Regions from separate parts of the Sporosarcina sp. FSL K6-1508 genome, predicted to be linked through region 2. Evidence: a T-box and tRNA genes for the amino acid it is inferred to sense, from the RefSeq annotation. Region 2 holds a T-box; the other holds one or more tRNA genes.
What was found. A T-box is a leader RNA that pairs with one kind of tRNA and senses whether it is charged. The one in region 2 lies ahead of ileS (isoleucine--tRNA ligase), so its partner is inferred to be a tRNA-Ile.

Region 1 (10,337 bases), 1.3 Mb from region 2:
CAGGTCTCTGCAAAACCGCAAGGTGAAGTATAGGGGCTGACGCCTGCCCGGTGCTGGAAGGTTAAGAGGAGAGGTCAGCGCAAGCGAAGCTTCGAATTGAAGCCCCAGTAAACGGCGGCCGTAACTATAACGGTCCTAAGGTAGCGAAATTCCTTGTCGGGTAAGTTCCGACCCGCACGAAAGGCGTAACGATCTGGGCACTGTCTCAACGAGAGACTCGGTGAAATTATAATACCTGTGAAGATGCAGGTTACCCGCGACAGGACGGAAAGACCCCGTGGAGCTTTACTGTAACCTGATATTGAATTCCGGTGCAGCCTGTACAGGATAGGTAGGAGCCTTGGATTCCGGAGCGCTAGCTTCGGATGAGGCGTTGGTGGGATACTACCCTGGCTGTATTGGACTTCTAACCCATGCCCCTTATCGGGGCAGGAGACAGTGTCAGGCGGGCAGTTTGACTGGGGCGGTCGCCTCCTAAAGAGTAACGGAGGCGCCCAAAGGTTCCCTCAGAATGGTTGGACATCATTCGCAGAGTGCAAAGGCATAAGGGAGCTTGACTGCGAGACCTACAAGTCGAGCAGGGTCGAAAGACGGGCTTAGTGATCCGGTGGTTCCGCATGGAAGGGCCATCGCTCAACGGATAAAAGCTACCCCGGGGATAACAGGCTTATCTCCCCCAAGAGTCCACATCGACGGGGAGGTTTGGCACCTCGATGTCGGCTCATCGCATCCTGGGGCTGTAGTCGGTCCCAAGGGTTGGGCTGTTCGCCCATTAAAGCGGTACGCGAGCTGGGTTCAGAACGTCGTGAGACAGTTCGGTCCCTATCCGTCGCGGGCGCAGGAAATTTGAGAGGAGCTGTCCTTAGTACGAGAGGACCGGGATGGACATACCTCTGGTGTACCAGTTGTCTTGCCAAAGGCATCGCTGGGTAGCTATGTATGGACGGGATAAATGCTGAAAGCATCTAAGCATGAAGCCCCCCTCGAGATGAGATTTCCCATTACGCAAGTAAGTAAGATCCCTCAAAGAAGATGAGGTTGATAGGTCTGGGGTGGAAGCACGGCGACGTGTGGAGCTGACGGATACTAATCGATCGAGGACTTAACCAATTTTGAAAAGGGCTTGATTACCCTGATTCGTGTAGCACAATGTCTATTTCATTCAGTTTTGAGCGAATAAGTACCGTTCATAAAAAAAAGTACTTGCAATTAAGTTTAGAAACTGATATAATGAATATTGTCTTTGAGAAAAGATGATGCAGGTCTGGTGACGATTGCGAAGAGGTCACACCCGTTCCCATACCGAACACGGAAGTTAAGCTCTTCAGCGCCGATGGTAGTTGGGGGTTCCCCCCTGTGAGAGTAGGACGCCGCCGGGCCTGTGAGATTCATTACATAAAAAGTCTTTGTAGTAAGTGGCTTGCATTTCACACATAGTGGGACAAGCAATTAATACATAGAAAAAACAGTGTGGATGAAAATGCTGATGAATTTATCAATTCATTATAAAATATAACCCAGGAGGATTAGCTCAGCTGGGAGAGCACCTGCCTTACAAGCAGGGGGTCGGCGGTTCGAGCCCGTCATCCTCCACCATTTACTTTAATTCTTTCGCCGGAGTAGCTCAACTGGTAGAGCAACTGACTTGTAATCAGTAGGTTGAGGGTTCAAGTCCTTTCTCCGGCACCACTTTTCGAGCCATTAGCTCAGTTGGTAGAGCATCTGACTTTTAATCAGAGGGTCGCAGGTTCGAATCCTGCATGGCTCACCATTTTTATGACTTAGCAGTCATGATTTATATTGCGGGTATGGCGGAACTGGCAGACGCGCTAGACTTAGGATCTAGTGCCTTCGGGCGTGGGGGTTCGACTCCCTTTACCCGCACTTATAATGCGGAAGTAGTTCAGTGGTAGAATACGACCTTGCCAAGGTCGGGGTCGCGGGTTCGAATCCCGTCTTCCGCTCCATATTTTTGCCGGGGTGGCGGAACTGGCAGACGCACAGGACTTAAAATCCTGCGGTAGGTGACTACCGTACCGGTTCGATTCCGGTTCTCGGCATTAATAACATTTTTAATCATATGCGCTCGTAGCTCAATTGGATAGAGCACCTGACTACGGATCAGGAGGTTGTGGATTCGACTTCTGCCGGGCGCACCATTATAACTTTTCAATTTGCACTTTATAATTCATAATTTAACGGGACGTAGCTCAGCTTGGTAGAGCACTTGGTTTGGGACCAAGGGGTCGCAGGTTCGAATCCTGTCTTCCCGACCATTAAGATCTTTAAGCAGCTTCACCGCTTAAAGAAGCCACCATTTTAAGCAGATTTGTTGCTTAAATAATAATCAGTTAGAATGGGGCCTTAGCTCAGCTGGGAGAGCGCCTGCCTTGCACGCAGGAGGTCAGCGGTTCGATCCCGCTAGGCTCCACCAACACAATTTCAATAAAGATCCTGGCGGCGTAGCTCAGCTGGCTAGAGCGTACGGTTCATACCCGTGAGGTCGGGGGTTCGATCCCCTCTGCCGCCATCTTAAAGGACCTTTAGCTCAGTTGGTTAGAGCAGACGGCTCATAACCGTCCGGTCGCAGGTTCGAGTCCTGCAAGGTCCACCACTATTCTATATAATCACGGAGGTATACCCAAGCCCGGCTGAAGGGATCGGTCTTGAAAACCGACAGGGGAGTCAAATCCCGCGGGGGTTCGAATCCCTCTACCTCCTCCATTTTTTAAAAGTGGTGTAAGAAAAAGTAATATATTGTTGTCGCGGGGTGGAGAAGTGGTATCTCGTCGGGCTCATAACCCGAAGGTCGCAGGTTCAAATCCTGCCCCCGCAACCAAATGGTCCCGTGGTGTAGCGGTTAACATGCCTGCCTGTCACGCAGGAGATCGCCGGTTCGATCCCGGTCGGGACCGCCATTTTTATTAGTAGTATAGTAAGGTTTAAGTTAAGCTAACTGCTTAATGTGAACCGAATATATGGCTCAGTAGCTCAGTCGGTAGAGCAAAGGACTGAAAATCCTTGTGTCGGCGGTTCGATTCCGTCCTGAGCCACCATTATTATGCGAGTGTAGTTTAGTGGTAAAACCTCAGCCTTCCAAGCTGATGATGAGGGTTCGATTCCCTTCACTCGCTCCAAGGGCCTATAGCTCAGCTGGTTAGAGCGCACGCCTGATAAGCGTGAGGTCGGTGGTTCGAGTCCACTTAGGCCCACCATTCCGCAGTAGCTCAGTGGTAGAGCAATCGGCTGTTAACCGATCGGTCGTAGGTTCGAGTCCTACCTGCGGAGCCATTTATATATATGGGGAAGTACTCAAGCGGCTCAAGAGGTGCCCCTGCTAAGGGTATAGATCGCGAAAGCGGTGCGAGGGTTCGAATCCCTCCTTCTCCGCCATATATATTTTGGCCCCTTGGTCAAGCGGTTAAGACACCGCCCTTTCACGGCGGTATCACGGGTTCGAATCCCGTAGGGGTCATGCAAAAAAGTAGCATTACAAGTTTCTAGTGAACTTGTAATGCTACTTTTTAATTTGTCCATTTATACCATAAGCCTAAATGGCTTATGGTATAATATCACTTCTTTTCATTATCAGTATAACTGTCCTTTTCATGGTAAGGAATATCACCAAGGGGGGATTCGATTCCTTCAGCGTCCAGCTCCGCTTCATACTTTTCTGAAGCATCTGATCTGACAAAACCGCGTGATTTACCGTTAATATCGGTACCTGTGAATTCTTCGATATCTTCAGCTGCACCGTCTGTAATATCTGTGTCATATAAAGTATTATAGTTATCATGATCTCCAATGAAATCGGATGGAGTTTCGGATGTTCCAGATTTCGCTATTTCCTGAAAGCTATCTTCTCCGTCTCGGGCTGCCCCAGATCTTCTATCGGCAAATGAATTGGGGTTTGCCATAATAAGAATATCTTCTTCGACAGGCGGGTCGTTGGGTACTTCTTGTTCTGTCGCATGATTAATGCAGAGAGTTGTATAAGGGACTGCCTCAAGACGTTCAAAGGGAATATCTTCTTGGCACACTTCACATTTACCGTAAGAACCATCCACCATCGCTTGTAAGGCGCTTTCCACTTTGTCTAGCTCAGAGCCAGCATGTATGTGTAAAGCCATGTCTTTCTCCCTTTCAAACAGTTCTGTGCCCATGTCGCCGGGATGATTGTCATACATCGATAACTCACCAGCAGCATCCTGAGCACTTTCTTTAATATCCGTTTCTTCTTCCGTTTTTGTTAAGTCATTCATCATTTCAAGTAATTCTTTTTTTAATGTATTTTTCTGATTTTCATTCAACACGTTTTCTCACGTCCTTTTTAGTAATAGCAACAGGTTGTTCATTTAAATCTTTGGTAATTGATAAAGGAATAGATTGTTGTCTATTATTCATTAACTTCCCTTTATTACGACCGGTTTAAACATATGAATACGAAAAAGCCCAGAGCATCATTTAAAACGATGCTTCGGGCTTTTTTATTGAAAGAGAAGAAAGTGTAGAGTTTTAATCTATAACGGTTTCTGTGCTTTCCGGAATACGCTGATTCCTGTTGCTGGTTTCTTGAGGCCAAGAAATACAAGTAGTGCCCCTGAAGTAAGATGGCCGAAGATGACCAGCGCTATAATCTAGGCATAAGAAAGTATAAAAACCAACATTAAAATTGGGATTGCATTGGAGCGGCCAACAAGAATTGCAAGTGTTTTTCGGCCGCTTTCCTTATGGCCTTCCAAATCTCGTATAGTATTTGCAGCATAATTTTGCCGACTAGCAACATACTTGGAATGGAGAACTGAATTACATCTGTCGTTACTGTTCCTGTTTACATATAGCATGCAATGAGGATAAAACAGCATTCCCTTAACTACACCGGAAAAAGGCTCTCCGAAAGGCGTATACGCTGTCACCAAATACGCCTTTCGGAGAGCTTTTATTGTCTGTTGCTATATAGTTCTCTCCCTATCATTTTAAGGACCGTGTTATTGTAATCCAAAATGAGTGGAGTGAACATACACACTGCTTATTATGTGCTGAAACGGCACGAATTCGGTATGATAGAATATAGGTATATGCTCTTAATTAGTCGAATGAATGTACGGAGGGAAAATAATGAACCGGAAGTTGACCGCAACCCCTGAATCTCAATTGAATATAAGTCAGAACGAGTTACGATTTTTCACTGAAACTGTCGATGCGGGACGGATTTCACCACTTGCATTTTTTGAAGCAGGGGATTCGTGTTATAAAGATGAACGTTTTTATTGGCAAAATGCAGATAAAACATTAACACTTGTTGGAATTGGACATGCTACTGTATTGGAAAGTGAGGGAGCAGATGAACGTTTTTCACAAATTTCCGCCAGTTGGAAAAAATTGTGTGCTGCTCTTATTAAAGAAGAAAATGATAAAGAACCTGTTCTATTCGGAGGCTTCTCATTTGATCCGAAAAGTGTCAAGAACTCAGTGTGGAGCTCATTCCCAACCGCTTACTTCGTAGTCCCATCTTTCCAACTATCGATTACGAATGGCAAGACAGCAATCTCCATTAACCTTGTGACAGAAAGTAATGATGCAGCAGAACAGTTTGAAGGGTTACGGATCGAAAGGGATCGGCTAATTCATATTGCACAAGTGGAGGAATCCGCACTTCTTTTAAAACCGGAAGTCGTATCCATAGAGGAACTATCGAAAGAAAATTATATGAAGTCTGTTGAAGGTGTCACAAAGAAAATTAATAATGGAGAAGCTGAAAAAGTAGTTATTGCACGTTCGGTGAAACTTAATTTTGCAGATGAAGTGTCGGCTGTGACTGCACTCCATCATATTTCAAATGAACAGCAAGAAAGCTATCACTTTGGTTTGCAAAAAGAGGGCCAGCTATTTTTCGGTGCTACGCCGGAACGTCTGATTGAAATTTCTAACGGGCGTGCGTACTCGGCATGTGTCGCAGGGTCTATTAAACGTGGCAAATCGGCAGCTGAAGATCGCGAACTCGGTGATGAGCTTATCGATGACAGCAAAAATCGGGAAGAGCATCAATACGTTGTTAATATGATTTCACAAGTATTTCAAACGTTCTGTACGGATGTTATGATTTCAAAATTTCCAAGATTAATGAAAGTACGGGATATTCAGCATTTATTCACACCAGTTGAGGGCAAAGTTGAACAAGGAACTGATATATTTAGTTTAGTTCAGGCACTTCATCCCACCCCGGCGCTCGGTGGAGTCCCGAGAGAGATAGCAATGGAAATGATTCGTTCCGAGGAAGATATGGATCGGGGTTATTATGCTGGGCCAGTTGGCTGGACAGACACGGCCGGAAACGGTGAATTCGCTGTGGCCATCCGCTCTGCACTTCTTGACAGGGACAGCGCTTATTTATACGCAGGTGGAGGAATCGTGGCGGATTCTGAATCAGAAAAGGAATACGATGAAACATGGGTGAAATTCAGACCTGTCATGCGGGCGCTTGGAGGAAAACTGAATGGATAACCGTACAGCTTTAACGGATTATGTTCGGAGAATAACGGATGGACTGATGAAGGCAGATGTAAAGGCAGCAGTTATCAGCCCAGGCTCACGTTCGACACCACTTGCCTATGCTTTTGCATCAACAAAAGAACTTGATGTTTATATGCAAGTCGATGAAAGATCGGCTGCCTATTTCGCGTTGGGATTGGCGAAGGCGTCAGGTGCTCCTGTCGTCCTTCTCTGCACGTCTGGGACAGCAGCATCGAACTATCATCCTGCAATTACAGAAGCGTACTATGCGCGCATCCCGCTAATTGTCATCACTGCAGATCGGCCTCCTGAGTTAAGAGAAGTAGGTGCACCGCAGGCAATCGATCAAATTCGAATGTATGGTAAGCATGTGAAATATAGCGTTGATTTCCCGCTTGCGGAAAATAATACGGATATTGATGACTTTATCGATCGGCATGTAAGCCGGGCTTTGTCGGTGGCAACTTCGGTTCCCCGCGGTCCAGTTCATTTGAATGTGCCTTTCCGGGAACCCCTTCTAATTGATTTTGATCGGGAAGTGCCGAAATCGACTTTCCAAAAACAGATTAAAGGTGCAGATAGCTTGGATGCATCTGCAGTACAACAAATAATGCAGTTACTTACCGATTCAGAGAAGGGATTCATTATTGCTGGTGACATGCCGGTTGGATTTGATAAAGCTGCATTTTGGAAGTTTGCAAATGCGCTGGAATGGCCTGTATTATGTGACCCACTATCAAATCTTCGTGCGGAATTGCCAGAAGAATGTGTGTCGCTTTGTATCGATCATTATGACGCGATATTAAAAAGCAAGGTATTCAAAGAGAAAGCCATACCTGATACGGTGATTCGATTCGGTGCACAGCCAGTAGCGAAACCACTATCGCTTTATTTGAAAAAGGTTCGGCCTGCGACAGTTATTGCGGTGGACGAATCACCAGAATTTCGAGATTCACTGGGCGTTGTTACGCATCATATTCAAACATCACCCGCAAATATTATGCGAATTATTGTGGATAAACCTAAGACGTCTTATGCGGAGTTATGGGCAGGAGCGAATGATATAGCATCCGCAATTACAGACAGTTATAAGGGGACTGAGGGCGACGAAGGCATTTTTGCAAAAATGTTATTTGAGCATCTTCCTAGCGGCAGCGATCTTGTAAGCGGCAGCAGCATGCCAATCCGTGATGTCGATACGTTTTTTAGGAAGACAGAAAAGGACGTCACCATATTTGCGAATCGCGGCACGAATGGTATCGATGGTGTTGTTTCGACGGCTCTTGGTATTCAAGCTGCGAGACAGCGGCCGGCATGGTTGTTAATTGGCGATTTATCATTCCTGCATGATGTCAACGGACTCATTGCTACTCGTTTTCACGAGTCAGATTTGACCATTGTCATTATCAATAATGACGGCGGTGGAATATTTTCGTATCTTCCACAAGCTGAAACAGATGATCATTTTGAAGAACTATTTGGTACCCCGACAGGCTTGACATTCGACCATATTGCCGCAATGTACAATGCCCAGTATGCTGTAATCAGAACGCCTGAAGAATTCAGTATCGAACTAGCTAAAGCCAAAGATAAGCCAGTGCGCATCATTGAAGTGTTCACGAATCGCCAGGCGAATGTAAAAGCTCATCGTGAGCTATGGGCCCAAATTACGAATAGACTTGATCAGGATGAATGAAAATACTATCCGTGTCCGGGGAATCGATTATTATGTGGAAACCGCAGGTGCAGAGGATTTACCAACCATCGTTTTCTTGCATGGCTTTACAGGAAGTACTGCAACATGGCAAGAAGTGACCAAAATGCTAAAAGGTAAATACCGGACAGTAGCTATCGATTTGACTGGACATGGGAAAACGAGTATTCCACGAGATGTTAACCGCTACTCCATGGACGAGCAAGTCGAGGATCTAGAAGAACTTTTTAATGCGTTATCATTTCAACAATTTAAATTGGTCGGTTATTCAATGGGGGGGCGTGTTGCACTCGCTTATACGATCCGTTATCCAAAGCGGGTGACATCGTTGATTCTTGAGAGTTCATCCCCAGGTTTGAAAACAGAAAACGAGAGAATGGAACGCCAAGCAGCTGACGGCCGATTGGCGGACAGAATAGTGTCAGAGGGATTGCGGGCATTCATCGATTTCTGGGGAAATATTCCCTTGTTCTCATCACAAAAGAAATTGCTGGCGGAAAAACAGTTGGCAGTGAAAAACGAACGACTTAGTCAAAGTGAAACGGGCCTTGCAAATAGCTTGCGCGGAATTGGAACAGGCAGCCAAGCTTCTTATTGGGACAGACTCCATACAGTCAATCTTCCTGTTTTGCTCATAACGGGGGAACTCGACACGAAATTCGTAAATATTTCCCGGGAAATGCAGAGCTATTTCCCTAATGTCCGCCATGAAACGATAGATCATACTGGACATGCAATTCATGTGGAAAAACCGGATACATTTGCTACAATGATAGAGGAACATATTTCAGAGTTGAAAAATCGAGGAGGATCACTATGACACGTCAATGGGAAACGATACGTACATACGAAGACATCAAATATGAACAGTATGGCGGCATTGCAAAAGTAACAATCAACCGTCCGGAAGTGCGCAATGCATTCCGACCTAAAACGGTAATGGAATTAATCGACGCATTTTCACGTGCACGGGATGACCAAAGCATTGGTGTTATCGTGCTGACAGGGGAAGGCGAGAAAGCATTCTGTTCAGGCGGAGACCAATCTGTACGCGGTCACGGCGGATATGTCGGGGATGATGAAATACCACGTCTTAACGTTTTAGACTTGCAACGTCTGATCCGCGTTATACCGAAACCGGTTGTCGCAATGGTTGCAGGATATGCAATCGGCGGCGGACATGTTCTTCATGTCGTTTGTGATTTGACGATTGCTGCAGAAAACGCGGTTTTCGGACAAACAGGACCAAAAGTCGGTTCATTCGACGCAGGTTATGGTTCGGGCTACTTGGCACGAATCATCGGACATAAGAAAGCGCGTGAAATCTGGTTCCTATGCCGTCAATATAATGCACAGGAAGCGCTTGACATGGGGCTTGTCAATACAGTGGTTCCTTACGAGCAACTGGAAGACGAGACCGTACAATGGTGTGAGGAGATGCTTGGTATGAGCCCGACGGCACTTCGTTTCGTAAAAGCGGCAATGAATGCGGATACGGACGGACTTGCGGGACTTCAGCAATTAGCTGGCGACTCAACACTTCTTTATTACACGACAGACGAAGCGAAAGAAGGCCGCGACGCATTCAAAGAAAAACGCAAACCGGACTTCGGGCAATTCCCGCGCTTTCCTTAATCAATAAAAGTGAAAGCATTCTGGTGCTTACACTGAATAAAAACTAAGAAAGCTGCCTCTCATCGGGCAGCTTTTTCTGAATGGAAGGTGATTGCATGATTCCAAACTGGTTAATACAGCGCGCATATTTAACGCCTGACAAAACTGCTTTTTCTTTTGAAGATAACAAGTGGACATTTGCACAGCTAAAAGAGCGTGCAATGATTCTCGCACGAAAACTGAGAACGAACGACCTGAATGAGGGAAGTCGGATTGCTCTACTTGGACCTTCCAATGCAGAAATGGTATTCATAATCCATGCTTGTATACTCGCAGGACTTGAAATCGTCATGTTGAACAGTCGATTGTCGAAAAAAGAAATTGAATACCAATTGGAGGATTCAGGTGCCACAACGGTTATCGTGGCAGATGAATTAAAAGGCTTCATTGCTGATACGACGATGCAGCAGCTTACTTTTTCTGCAATTAATGCCAG
Region 2 (10,337 bases):
ATTTAATTTCAATTTACTCATCCAGTTTACCATAACTTCAATGAAACATAAAAAAACTATCCCTTTGTTTATATTAAGTTCTTTTCTATTTTATAACAATTCTATTCTAATATGTAGTGTTATTGCTATTTAATTTTATACATTATATAATAATTATAAATAGATTCTAAATATAACTAGTTTATCTAATCTATTTTTTTATTTTATAAATATCATATAATTCATATATAATTTAGCTATTCAAATTAAATAGCTGTATCTAGCTGAATGAGATAGCTATTTTCAAAGAGAGTAATCAAATTGCGTTATTATTCGTAAAATGAATAGGTAAAAGACAGGAGCGATTTAATTGAACGAGTGGTACACCAGACAAGAGGTAGCAGATCTACTTGGCATTTCGAAGGCTACTGTCTATCATTATGCAAAACAAAAGAAAATCATTAAAATAGAAGATCCATATCGTTTAATACGTGAAGCTAGGTATGAAAAAAAGGAAGTGGATGCACTTGCAGAGGAAAGAAAACGACATCAACCAACAGGGTTGAGGCCTTCCGAACTTGCGAAGCAATTGGGTGTGACAACGCAACGTATCTATGCCTTAATTCGTGAGACCGAGCTGCCTGTGGACGAATTGCCCGTTGGAGATGAACGTACAATCTATTCCATTCCAGATGAAACCGCGGCATGGATCCAACATGAAATTGAACGGACTGCCTCTTCGCGGGGTACTCGGGTTGAATTTTATGACGCGAAACTCGACGTTGCACTTTATCAGTGTTTTCGTACGCAGCAGGGACAAGATCTACGAGTGCTGCGTAACGAGCATCAGGAATGGGGGTTCTATTTGCAATCACGGACCTGGATTCCATTCATCGATGGCATGCACGTCTATCAATATAAGGCTGCGTATTCAATTCATCAACCAAATAGAAGAGTACGCGGGTATACGGACTTCTTACTACCGAAAGATTTACATGAGTCATTTGAGTTCCTGGATTTCGTCTACCAAGTGTGGGGGATTGAAAACATCCGCTTACGTGAGCAGGAGACACACATGGCTCTGTCGATAAAAAGTGGTGATGTTGGATTGTCTATATCAGTTCCGGAAACACTTACAGAGAACATTATCAAGACGTTTTTAGAACTAGGAGATATTGTGATGGAAGAAGGTAAGTGGACGCTGATAAGTGGTTACAGACGCACAACATTTGATTTGCCAAATAACCTACTGGATACATTACAGGGTCTCTCTAATGAAAAGGACATATCAATGAGTGAATATGTAGAAAAGGCAATACAGGAGAAATTTAGAAGAGATGAGCAAGCGGAATGACTATTAACTTAATTACACCGATATTATTATTATGTAAACTAGTACTTTAATTAAAGGAGTGATTTATATGTTTACTTATGAAATTGATGAAAAGACAAAGTTAAAAATGCTAAATCTACATGATGCAGAACAATTATTTAGGCTGACCGATCAGTCAAGAGAAAGTTTAAGAGAGTGGCTGCCATTCATTGATCAAACTAAATCCTCGGCGGATACAGCGGCATTTATAACAGCAACAATGAAACAATTTGGTGATCATAATGGATTTCAGGCAGGCATTTGGTATGAAGGAAAGATTGCAGGTGTCATCGGGTTTCACAAAATTGATTGGAACAATAAATCGACAAGTTTAGGGTACTGGTTAGGTAAAGGCTTTGAAGGCTCGGGATTAATGACTCAATCGGTTAAGGCTTTTGTGAACCATGCGATTGTTGAGCTAGGTTTAAACCGTGTGGAAATACGTGCGGCTGTAGAAAACAAGAAGAGTAGGGCGATTCCGGAGAGATTGGATTTCACAGAAGAAGGGCGTATTCGCCAAGCTGAATGGCTTTATGATCATTACGTGGATCATATTGTATATGCCATGCTTGCTGAGGATTGGAAAAAGAAGTGATGGATAACTATCTGCCAGGGAATGAATATTAAGGTAATCCTATTTTCTACATATTGTAGAGAGATACTAACGGCAGGACATTATTGGCTAGACGAAAAAGTGATTGATTCAAGGGGAATTCCTTTGAAAACAATCACTTTTTGTTTATTTGAAGAGCAAATGAACCATATTGAATATACTACGATACGCACATATTGCTTAGAAAGTGAGGTAACACGTATGAAGATTGTTGAGATCTATGAAAGGTATTTAAATGGGGGGGAATTTAAAAGCATAAGTGAAATAAATCTCGGACATCTACCGGTTAAACAACCAGCTGATTTAGTAGGAGCTTCGCCGATTATGCAAGAACTAGCCAAAAGACATTCAACAAGCTTACGGTTAAATACAAAAAAAACCCGCTTTATGCAATAGCGGGAGTAACTAATTGGTTAGCTATTTAATATTTTTCTTACTAATGGGTCAGTTTTACTAATGTGAATGGGTTTTACCATATTACCAGTTACAACTAGATCACTAGTCTTTGTAGTACCTGGGTTGGCATTCAATTTACTTAATTTTTTTGCGGCACGATCTTTAACATTTTTAGTATTGATTGGAGTTTTGACTTTGACCATTTAAATCACTCCTTTCTATTATAATACATGAAATACACTCGATTCGTCAAGATAGACTCACATTTGATTCCCATTTGTGTTTGTTAAGACTACCATATACTCGATATTCTCAACATTTTTGCTGACTATTTTATGCAATAGTTCAAAAAGATATTTATCGAATATATCAAACGGATACGTATAGCTGTTTATAACAGTGACATATTCATCATTATTGTAACAAAAATAGAAAACAAGGTAGTTTTTCTTGAATAAATTCCCCTCATTGATTTTATTGCTAACGACTGATTCCCCAGTTTCCTTAGATTCTTCGATTAGATCTTTTAGGTCCTCAGGTCCAGATTGACTGTAAACTTCATATGAAAATGTGGCATTCAGGGGATTTTTTTTATATCCTACTTGAATTTCTGAAAGGAAATATTCTAGTACTTCTTTATAATCGATAGCTGAATCATTTAGAAATCCTAAAGTCCTTCCTGAAGCATCATCGCCAGTTAGATATGCCATTAGTTGTGCTTTAGTTCCGCTGATTTCAATCGTTTCGATTGCAGCCTGTTCTATGTCATCGACCTCAAATTCCAAGTTTAAGAACTTGAATCGTTTAAGGCGTTTGAATGCAACAGGTATGATTAAAAATAAAAACATCCAAATAAACAGTAAAAAGAGTCCACGAAAGATAATTTTATTGAAATCGGATTCTACAAAAGGTTTAACTATAATTGTAAATGCAGTTTCCTCTTTAGGACTTTCGTTAACAGAAGGGTCTATACCTACTGTACCAGCAACGGAATCTGTGGGAGACTCAATGTTCTTTTCTTGTAGAATGAAAGCCTTTGGATCCTCTTTAATAGTCGCTATTCCAATCAGTAAGGATGCGGCTACCATCCAAGTTACTATGAGCGCTATTCCAGCAGTGTATGCATACGGAATAAAGAAATTAATCCATTGAAAAAACGATCTACTTTCTCTGTTTTTAGTCGTTTTTCTCACCTCCACTTTTTCTCATAGGTTAATTTTATCGGAGACTTACTCATCTAACAATAGAAAGCTATATATAATGATCACATGCAATAGTAACCTTTATTGAAAGTCTCCGTCAAATCAGATAAAGGGGGAATAAATTCTTATGAAGAACTATCTACTCTTACTATTGATCTGCTTTTTGGCACTAGTCGGTTGTAATGCAAAGGAAAAGGCAGTTGCAGAACGGCTTGAGATAAAAGGAATAATTATCGGGATTGATATTGAAGGAAATCGTATTTTGGTGGATGATCCAGATACAGGCTTCATTTGGCTGGCATTGCCTGCTCATGATGATATCAAAAAGTATGAAGAAGGTCTGGAGGTTAAGGTTTGGATAGATGGAGGAATTGACACTTCATCGCCTGCATATGCCAAAGCATTCATGATTAAACTTTTAGAAGAGCAATTTATATTACATAAATTTGATTTTAAAAATAATGAATTTCCACCTTATCCCTATGGATTTGTTGAGATTGATGAAACCAGTTATGAAATGGCAACGGGGGGCTTCAAATGGACAACAGGAAACCAAACTGTTCAAACAGATACTGCTTCTCCAGCGCAAATCGCTGAAAACTTCAATGCAATTGTTGTGGATGCGAATAGTAAATTAAATATGGACATAGAACAAAGCCCTAATGTAAGCGTCTATTTATGGGATTATGAAAGAAAAAAGATGATGTTAGAAGGGAATGAACTTACAGTTCCAGCAACGAGCGGCCACTATATATATGAAGTAGTCGCAAAATGGTCCAACGGTGAAGTCTCGTACATATTTGTTGTAGATGTTAACGAATGACTGAATTAACCTACAAGCAAGTATGACTAAGCTATATAACTCAATGTTGGCATTTGGAGAGACGCAGAATGAAGCATTTATTACTAGATATAGAACTAAGCTGAAATGAACTATAATCTAAAATGTAAGAACCGGGATATTTCTTGTCCTTTTAATTTTGCTATAAAAAAGTTTATCTACTAATTTAGTTATATCATAGATCACCACAAGATCAGAGGGGACGCCATGTAGATGAACGGATTCATATTAGTTTGACAACTCATTATGATGTATGTTACTATCATTCATAATAAAAGCATATAATTTCGTTGACGAGAAAAAGTAGTTTTTGTAACTGTCCTCCAGAGAGCCGGTAAATGCTGAAAGCCGGTGTTCAGTTCATTAGTGAAAATCCTCTCTGAGAAATCAAGCTGAAACCAGTAAGCTTGAACGGGTGTCTACCGTTAAAAGGAACGCGTATGATTGTACGTGACTAAGTGCTATTGATAAACGGAAGTTTTCAATAGAATTAGGGTGGTATCGCGGTTAAACCCGTCCCTTTTCATAGGGACGGGTTTTTTGTATACTTTTTTAACTAATGAGCGAAGAATGGAGCGATACCAGATGAAAAAGGAAAAAGAAACGGTACAGCAACGTGAGCAACGCATTCAACAACAATGGAGACAACGTCGGATTTTTGAGCAGTCCATCGAAATGAGGGAAGGCAATCCATCGTTTGTATTTTACGAAGGACCGCCTACGGCAAATGGCTTACCGCATGTCGGTCATGCGTTAGGACGTGCCATTAAAGATGTTGTTGCACGGTATAAAACCATGACCGGCCATCAGGTCATTCGAAAAGCTGGGTGGGATACGCACGGATTACCTGTTGAATTAGGAGTCGAAAAACAACTAGGTATTTCAGGTAAGAGTGACATTGAGAATTATGGTGTTGAAGCTTTTATTGAAAAATGTAAAGAAAGTGTTTTTATATATGAAAAACAATGGCGTGAGTTTACTGAACAACTTGGCTATTGGGTAGACATGGAGGATCCTTATGTTACGTTAAACAATTCCTATATTGAAAGCGTATGGAATATCCTTGGAACCATTCATGATAAAGGTTTACTGAATAAAGGGCATAGGGTGTCTCCATACTGCCCGAGCTGCCAAACTTCACTCAGTTCACATGAAGTGGCACAAGGATACAAAATTGTAAAGGATTTAACGGTAACAGCTAAGTTTAAGATTCGAGATCGTGCAAATGAATACTTTCTTGGATGGACGACAACGCCTTGGACATTACCTGCCAATGTTGCCTTAGCTGTACACCCAACTATGAACTACGTTCGTGCAAAACAAGGTGATGAGGTCTTCATAGTAGCAGAATCATTAGTTGCAACAGTTTTAAAGCAGGATTATGAAATTCTAACTGTACACCAAGGGGCGGAATTTAAAGATATTTCTTATAATCCCCCTTTTGATTTTGTTAATGTAGCAATCGGACATAAAGTTGTTACAGCAGATTATGTAACGGGGGACAGTGGTACTGGAATCGTTCACATTGCACCAGCGTATGGGGAAGATGATTATAAGTTGATACAAGAAAATGGCTTCTCATTTGTAAACGTTGTTAATGAAAAAGGACTTTATACTGCTGATGTTCCAGCTTTTCAGGGACGCTTTGTAAGAGACTGCGATGTAGATATCATTCGTTATCTTGCTGAGAAGGACTTATTGTTCAGTAAAGAAAAATTTGAACATAATTATCCTCATTGTTGGCGTTGTGATTCACCTCTCCTGTATTACGCAAACGAAAATTGGTTTATTAAAACAACTGCTTTAAAAGAACAGTTCATACAAAATAACGAGAGTGTGACTTGGCATCCAGAACATATCAAACAAGGTAGATTTGGAAACTTCTTAGAACAAATGGTGGATTGGAATATCAGCCGTAAACGCTATTGGGGCACACCGCTGAATGTTTGGCAATGTAACGAATGTGATCATGAATGCGCACCTAAAAGTATAGAAGAATTAAAAAGGCTTTCTATACATCCACTAAAAGAAGAGCTGGATTTGCACAAACCATATGTAGACAAAATCAAGCTTTGTTGTTCAAATTGTGATGGAGAAATGTCAAGAACACCTGAAGTAATTGATGTTTGGTTCGATAGTGGTTCCATGCCGTTTGCACAATATCATTATCCGTTCGAAAATAAGGACCTATTCGAAAAGCAATTTCCTGCTGATGTGGTCATTGAAGGGATTGATCAAACACGAGGCTGGTTTTATAGCCTACTAGCTGTATCTACCTTATTTACTGGGAAATCACCTTACAAACGTGTATTATCACTTGGACATATATTAGATGAAAATGGGCAAAAGATGTCTAAAAGTAAAGGGAACGCACTTGATCCGGTAGAATTAATTCAAAAATACGGTGCAGATTCGTTAAGATGGGCATTACTAGTAGATAGTGCACCTTGGAACTCAAAACGTTTTTCAGAACGTATTGTACAAGAAGCAAAGTCGAAACTAGTCGATACGTTGGACAATATCCATAGTTTTTACGCCCTTTATGCGAAGTTAGATGATTATGATTCTAAAATTGAACATACGGTAAAGAAAAGCAAATTAGATGATTGGATTCTATCTCGTTTGCACAGCACGATTAAGGTAGTCAGTGCTAATCTAGAGGAGTATCATTTTACAAATGCGGCCAGGGAAATCGCAAAACTAGTCGAAGAGGTCAGTAACTGGTATGTGAGACGATCCAGAGAGCGTTTTTGGGCTAGTGACATGAGTCCTGACAAGGCGGCGGCTTATCAGACGCTTTATGAGGTATTGACAACAACAAGTCGATTGCTGGCCCCTTTAACTCCATTCATTGCTGAAGATGTATATTTCAATCTAACTGACGAAAGCGTCCACCTTTCTGACTATCCGATTTATGATGAAAGCATGATCAATACACAATTAGAAATAGAAATGGATGCAGTCCTCCAAGTAGTCGAATTAGGCAGAAGCATTCGGAATACGACTGCAATGAAAGTAAAACAGCCGTTAGCGAGTATTTCCGTGCTAAGCGCTACAACAACTATTAATTTGAAAGCATACGAAGACATTATCATGGATGAATTAAATGTAAAACAATTCCACGAGATTAGTGATGAAGGCCAGTTCGCCTCTATAAAACTAAAATTGGACTTTAAAAAAGCAGGTGCTAAGTTCGGTAAACAATCAAATATCGTGAATACATGGCTTCAGCAATTAACGAATGAAGAATCTATGGCGTTAACGAAGTTAGGATACGGAGAAATGGTTACATCTTCTGGTGAATTAGAAAGAGTAACTCTGGAAGATGTGTTAATCGAAAAAGTTGCTAAAGAAGGATACTCATCAACAACAAATGGGGAGTACACGGTTACATTAGATGTTGTGCTAACAAAAGAACTTATACAAGAAGGAATGGCCCGTGAACTTATCCGCGCAATACAAGAATATAGAAAAAAATTAGATTTACCAATCAACATGCATGTTGATATTACGGTATATACAGGTGCTGAGCTACAAGCCGTTATTGAAAAGTTTGAGTTTTTACTACAGGAAAATGTATTGATGCGCAATTTATTTATGAAAGAACGTGTTATAGAAGGAGCAGAAATTAAAATAGGGGAGCATGTAGCATTAATTCAGCTAATGCCAATAATGGAAGTCTAATCGAAGTAGACGAATGGCAGCAGAGATATGCGTAATAAAAAAATCTTTATAGAAAGAGGTATGGGAATCTCACTGAACCTTCTTGTGCATTAGACGAATTCAATGTAGTATCCTCTATAATAGATGCCACATAGGAAGGAAGTGCTTATTTGAAATTCTTGAAGGTGCTAATTAGCATTGTCATCGTTATTGGTGTAATAGGATTTTCAGTTTACTATTTTGGAACTAAAATCATCGCCGATCAAGTAATGGACCAGGTGGCGGTGGAACTTACTGATAGCGGTCAACTTGAAAGTATTAAACAAGAAATAGAGAACGACCCACAATTGCAGGCATTTATTGAAGAAGGTAAAAATGTAGACAGCAGTACGTTACCGTTTCAAACAAAAGAACAAGCAGTGAGAGTATTGGTTAAAAAGTTCAATGTAAGTGAATTAAAAGAACTTCAAACAAAAGCTCAAAGTGGCCTAACGGCGGAGGAGAAACAGCAATTGTTCAATGACATTGAAAGCAAATTAACAGATGAGGAATTGTTAGCCTTGAAGGTTCTCGCTTATAAGGAACTAGAACAACGTTAAATCTCCCCCTTGAATGACGTATAAGCATCTTATAAACGAAGCAGTGTTGCCAAACAGGCAATGCTGCTTTTTCTTTATTGATTCATTTATACCGAAAGGACAGGCCTTAATTCTAATAGAGCTAGCAGAGGTCTGATCTTCAGTATCGTACGGCAGGTTATGAGACTAAAGTTAAATGAACTTGCAGTCTTATTGAACCAATTTACTGTCAACTTGTGAAATGTTATGATTACTACAGGGGTGAGGGAATGATCGAAGTTCGGCGACTGCAATTAGATAAAACAAAAAGATCGATTATCATTTCAGATATACATGCAAATCTAATGCTATTTAAAAAGCTATTAAGGAAAGTGAATTATACAGTAGAAGATTATCTATTTATCAATGGGGATCTATGTGAAAAAGGACCAAAAAGTATAGAAGTGGTCAATTACATACGGAATCTATCCATGAAATCAAGTACTGTCTATGTAACAAAAGGGAATTGTGATGTGCTGTATCGTCCAATTTTTAATGGGGTTGAGGGAATCATTTCATACATGAACCGACAAAAGAACTCGATTTTAAATGAAATGCTATCGATGCACGGTAAATCACCTGATGATTTCTCCTTACAAGAATTAGCTCAGTTTTACCGGCAGTATTTTCATAGTGAAATAGAATGGCTTGAATCATTGCCTATCGCTTATGAAACAGATGAGTTTATAATCATTCATGCGGGAATTGAAAACATCGAAAATTGGCAGCGGACAGAAGAAACATTTGCATTATCTGCACCCGCGTTTTATGAAAATGAACACCAAGCAAATAAAACGGTTATTGTAGGTCACTGGCCAGTCGTTAATTATCGGTCAAACCAGGTCAGTTCAAATAACCCGCTAATTGACTTAAATAAAAAAGTCATTGCGTTGGATGGCGGAAATCAAATTAAAAAAGACGGACAACTGAATGCCTTACTCGTCGAAAATGATACGTATTCATTTACCTATGTTGATGATTTAGTAGAAGAAATAGTGGTTCAAAAAGACTATATAGATCTAGCCAACAGAATCGGCACCGTGACATATCCAAATTATGAAATGAAAATAATAAAACAGGAGGAATACTTTACACTTTGCGAAAATAGAAAACTCGGTTTACAGCAATGGATTAAGAATGAATATCTAATAATTGAGGAAAGACAAGCACGATCAAAAAGTGATCTTAGTACGACCTTCCTGTCTGTAACACAAGCCGAAAAGGTTAGGGTTGTTGATAATAAATGTGCGGGATATAGTCTTGTGAAAAAAGCGAATGGGGAAGTAGGATGGATACCCAAAGATTGTCTGGATACTAAAAAAGGGGGTTAGAATAGATGAAAAGAGTGGATGTTGCCTATGTACTTCTATTTGATGAACATGAAAAGAATATTTTAATGGTCAAAAACAAGGCAAAAGGACCTTCTTACTAAACACTCCCGGGAGGGGCGGTAGAGAAGGGTGAAACACTTGAAGAAGCTGCTATTCGTGAAGTTAAAGAAGAAACCGGATTAGAAGTAGAAATAGACGGTATATTTACGGTGAGTGAAGCCTTTTTCGAGGAAAGAGGACATCACGCCATCTTCTTTACTTTTAGCGGTAAAATAATTGGTGGAGAAATATCGCTCTCATTATCAGAAGAAATTGAAGAAGTT

Region 1: it has a tRNA-Ile gene. The T-box ahead of ileS (isoleucine--tRNA ligase) is inferred to sense a tRNA for this amino acid. The anticodon was not compared.

What each region holds. Positions count from the first base shown of each region.
Region 1 is NZ_JBBOXF010000001.1:1,996,779-2,007,115, forward strand. Features, by position in the region: rRNA gene MKZ11_RS09980 (23S ribosomal RNA) at 1-1,110, shown strand, start outside; rRNA gene rrf (5S ribosomal RNA) at 1,264-1,379, shown strand; tRNA gene MKZ11_RS09990 (tRNA-Val) at 1,521-1,596, shown strand; tRNA gene MKZ11_RS09995 (tRNA-Thr) at 1,614-1,689, shown strand; tRNA gene MKZ11_RS10000 (tRNA-Lys) at 1,696-1,771, shown strand; tRNA gene MKZ11_RS10005 (tRNA-Leu) at 1,803-1,884, shown strand; tRNA gene MKZ11_RS10010 (tRNA-Gly) at 1,893-1,967, shown strand; tRNA gene MKZ11_RS10015 (tRNA-Leu) at 1,975-2,060, shown strand; tRNA gene MKZ11_RS10020 (tRNA-Arg) at 2,083-2,159, shown strand; tRNA gene MKZ11_RS10025 (tRNA-Pro) at 2,200-2,276, shown strand; tRNA gene MKZ11_RS10030 (tRNA-Ala) at 2,359-2,434, shown strand; tRNA gene MKZ11_RS10035 (tRNA-Met) at 2,457-2,530, shown strand; tRNA gene MKZ11_RS10040 (tRNA-Ile) at 2,538-2,614, shown strand; tRNA gene MKZ11_RS10045 (tRNA-Ser) at 2,632-2,724, shown strand; tRNA gene MKZ11_RS10050 (tRNA-Met) at 2,765-2,839, shown strand; tRNA gene MKZ11_RS10055 (tRNA-Asp) at 2,843-2,918, shown strand; tRNA gene MKZ11_RS10060 (tRNA-Phe) at 2,981-3,056, shown strand; tRNA gene MKZ11_RS10065 (tRNA-Gly) at 3,064-3,137, shown strand; tRNA gene MKZ11_RS10070 (tRNA-Ile) at 3,139-3,215, shown strand; tRNA gene MKZ11_RS10075 (tRNA-Asn) at 3,217-3,291, shown strand; tRNA gene MKZ11_RS10080 (tRNA-Ser) at 3,303-3,393, shown strand; tRNA gene MKZ11_RS10085 (tRNA-Glu) at 3,404-3,475, shown strand; gene MKZ11_RS10090 (TraR/DksA C4-type zinc finger protein) at 3,573-4,313, opposite strand; gene MKZ11_RS10095 (isochorismate synthase) at 5,119-6,504, shown strand; gene menD (2-succinyl-5-enolpyruvyl-6-hydroxy-3-cyclohexene-1-carboxylic-acid synthase) at 6,497-8,209, shown strand; gene menH (2-succinyl-6-hydroxy-2,4-cyclohexadiene-1-carboxylate synthase) at 8,202-9,047, shown strand; gene menB (1,4-dihydroxy-2-naphthoyl-CoA synthase) at 9,044-9,862, shown strand; gene MKZ11_RS10115 (o-succinylbenzoate--CoA ligase) at 9,958-10,337, shown strand, end outside.
Region 2 is NZ_JBBOXF010000001.1:3,284,330-3,294,666, reverse strand. Features, by position in the region: gene MKZ11_RS16510 (helix-turn-helix domain-containing protein) at 350-1,333, shown strand; gene MKZ11_RS16505 (GNAT family N-acetyltransferase) at 1,401-1,946, shown strand; gene MKZ11_RS16500 (hypothetical protein) at 1,968-2,360, shown strand; gene MKZ11_RS16495 (hypothetical protein) at 2,378-2,563, opposite strand; gene MKZ11_RS16490 (hypothetical protein) at 2,621-3,559, opposite strand; gene MKZ11_RS16485 (DUF3221 domain-containing protein) at 3,690-4,385, shown strand; T-box leader at 4,685-4,927, shown strand; gene ileS (isoleucine--tRNA ligase) at 4,989-8,087, shown strand; gene MKZ11_RS16475 (hypothetical protein) at 8,237-8,665, shown strand; gene MKZ11_RS16470 (metallophosphoesterase) at 8,914-10,014, shown strand; partial or broken gene MKZ11_RS16465 (NUDIX hydrolase) at 10,020-10,337, shown strand, end outside.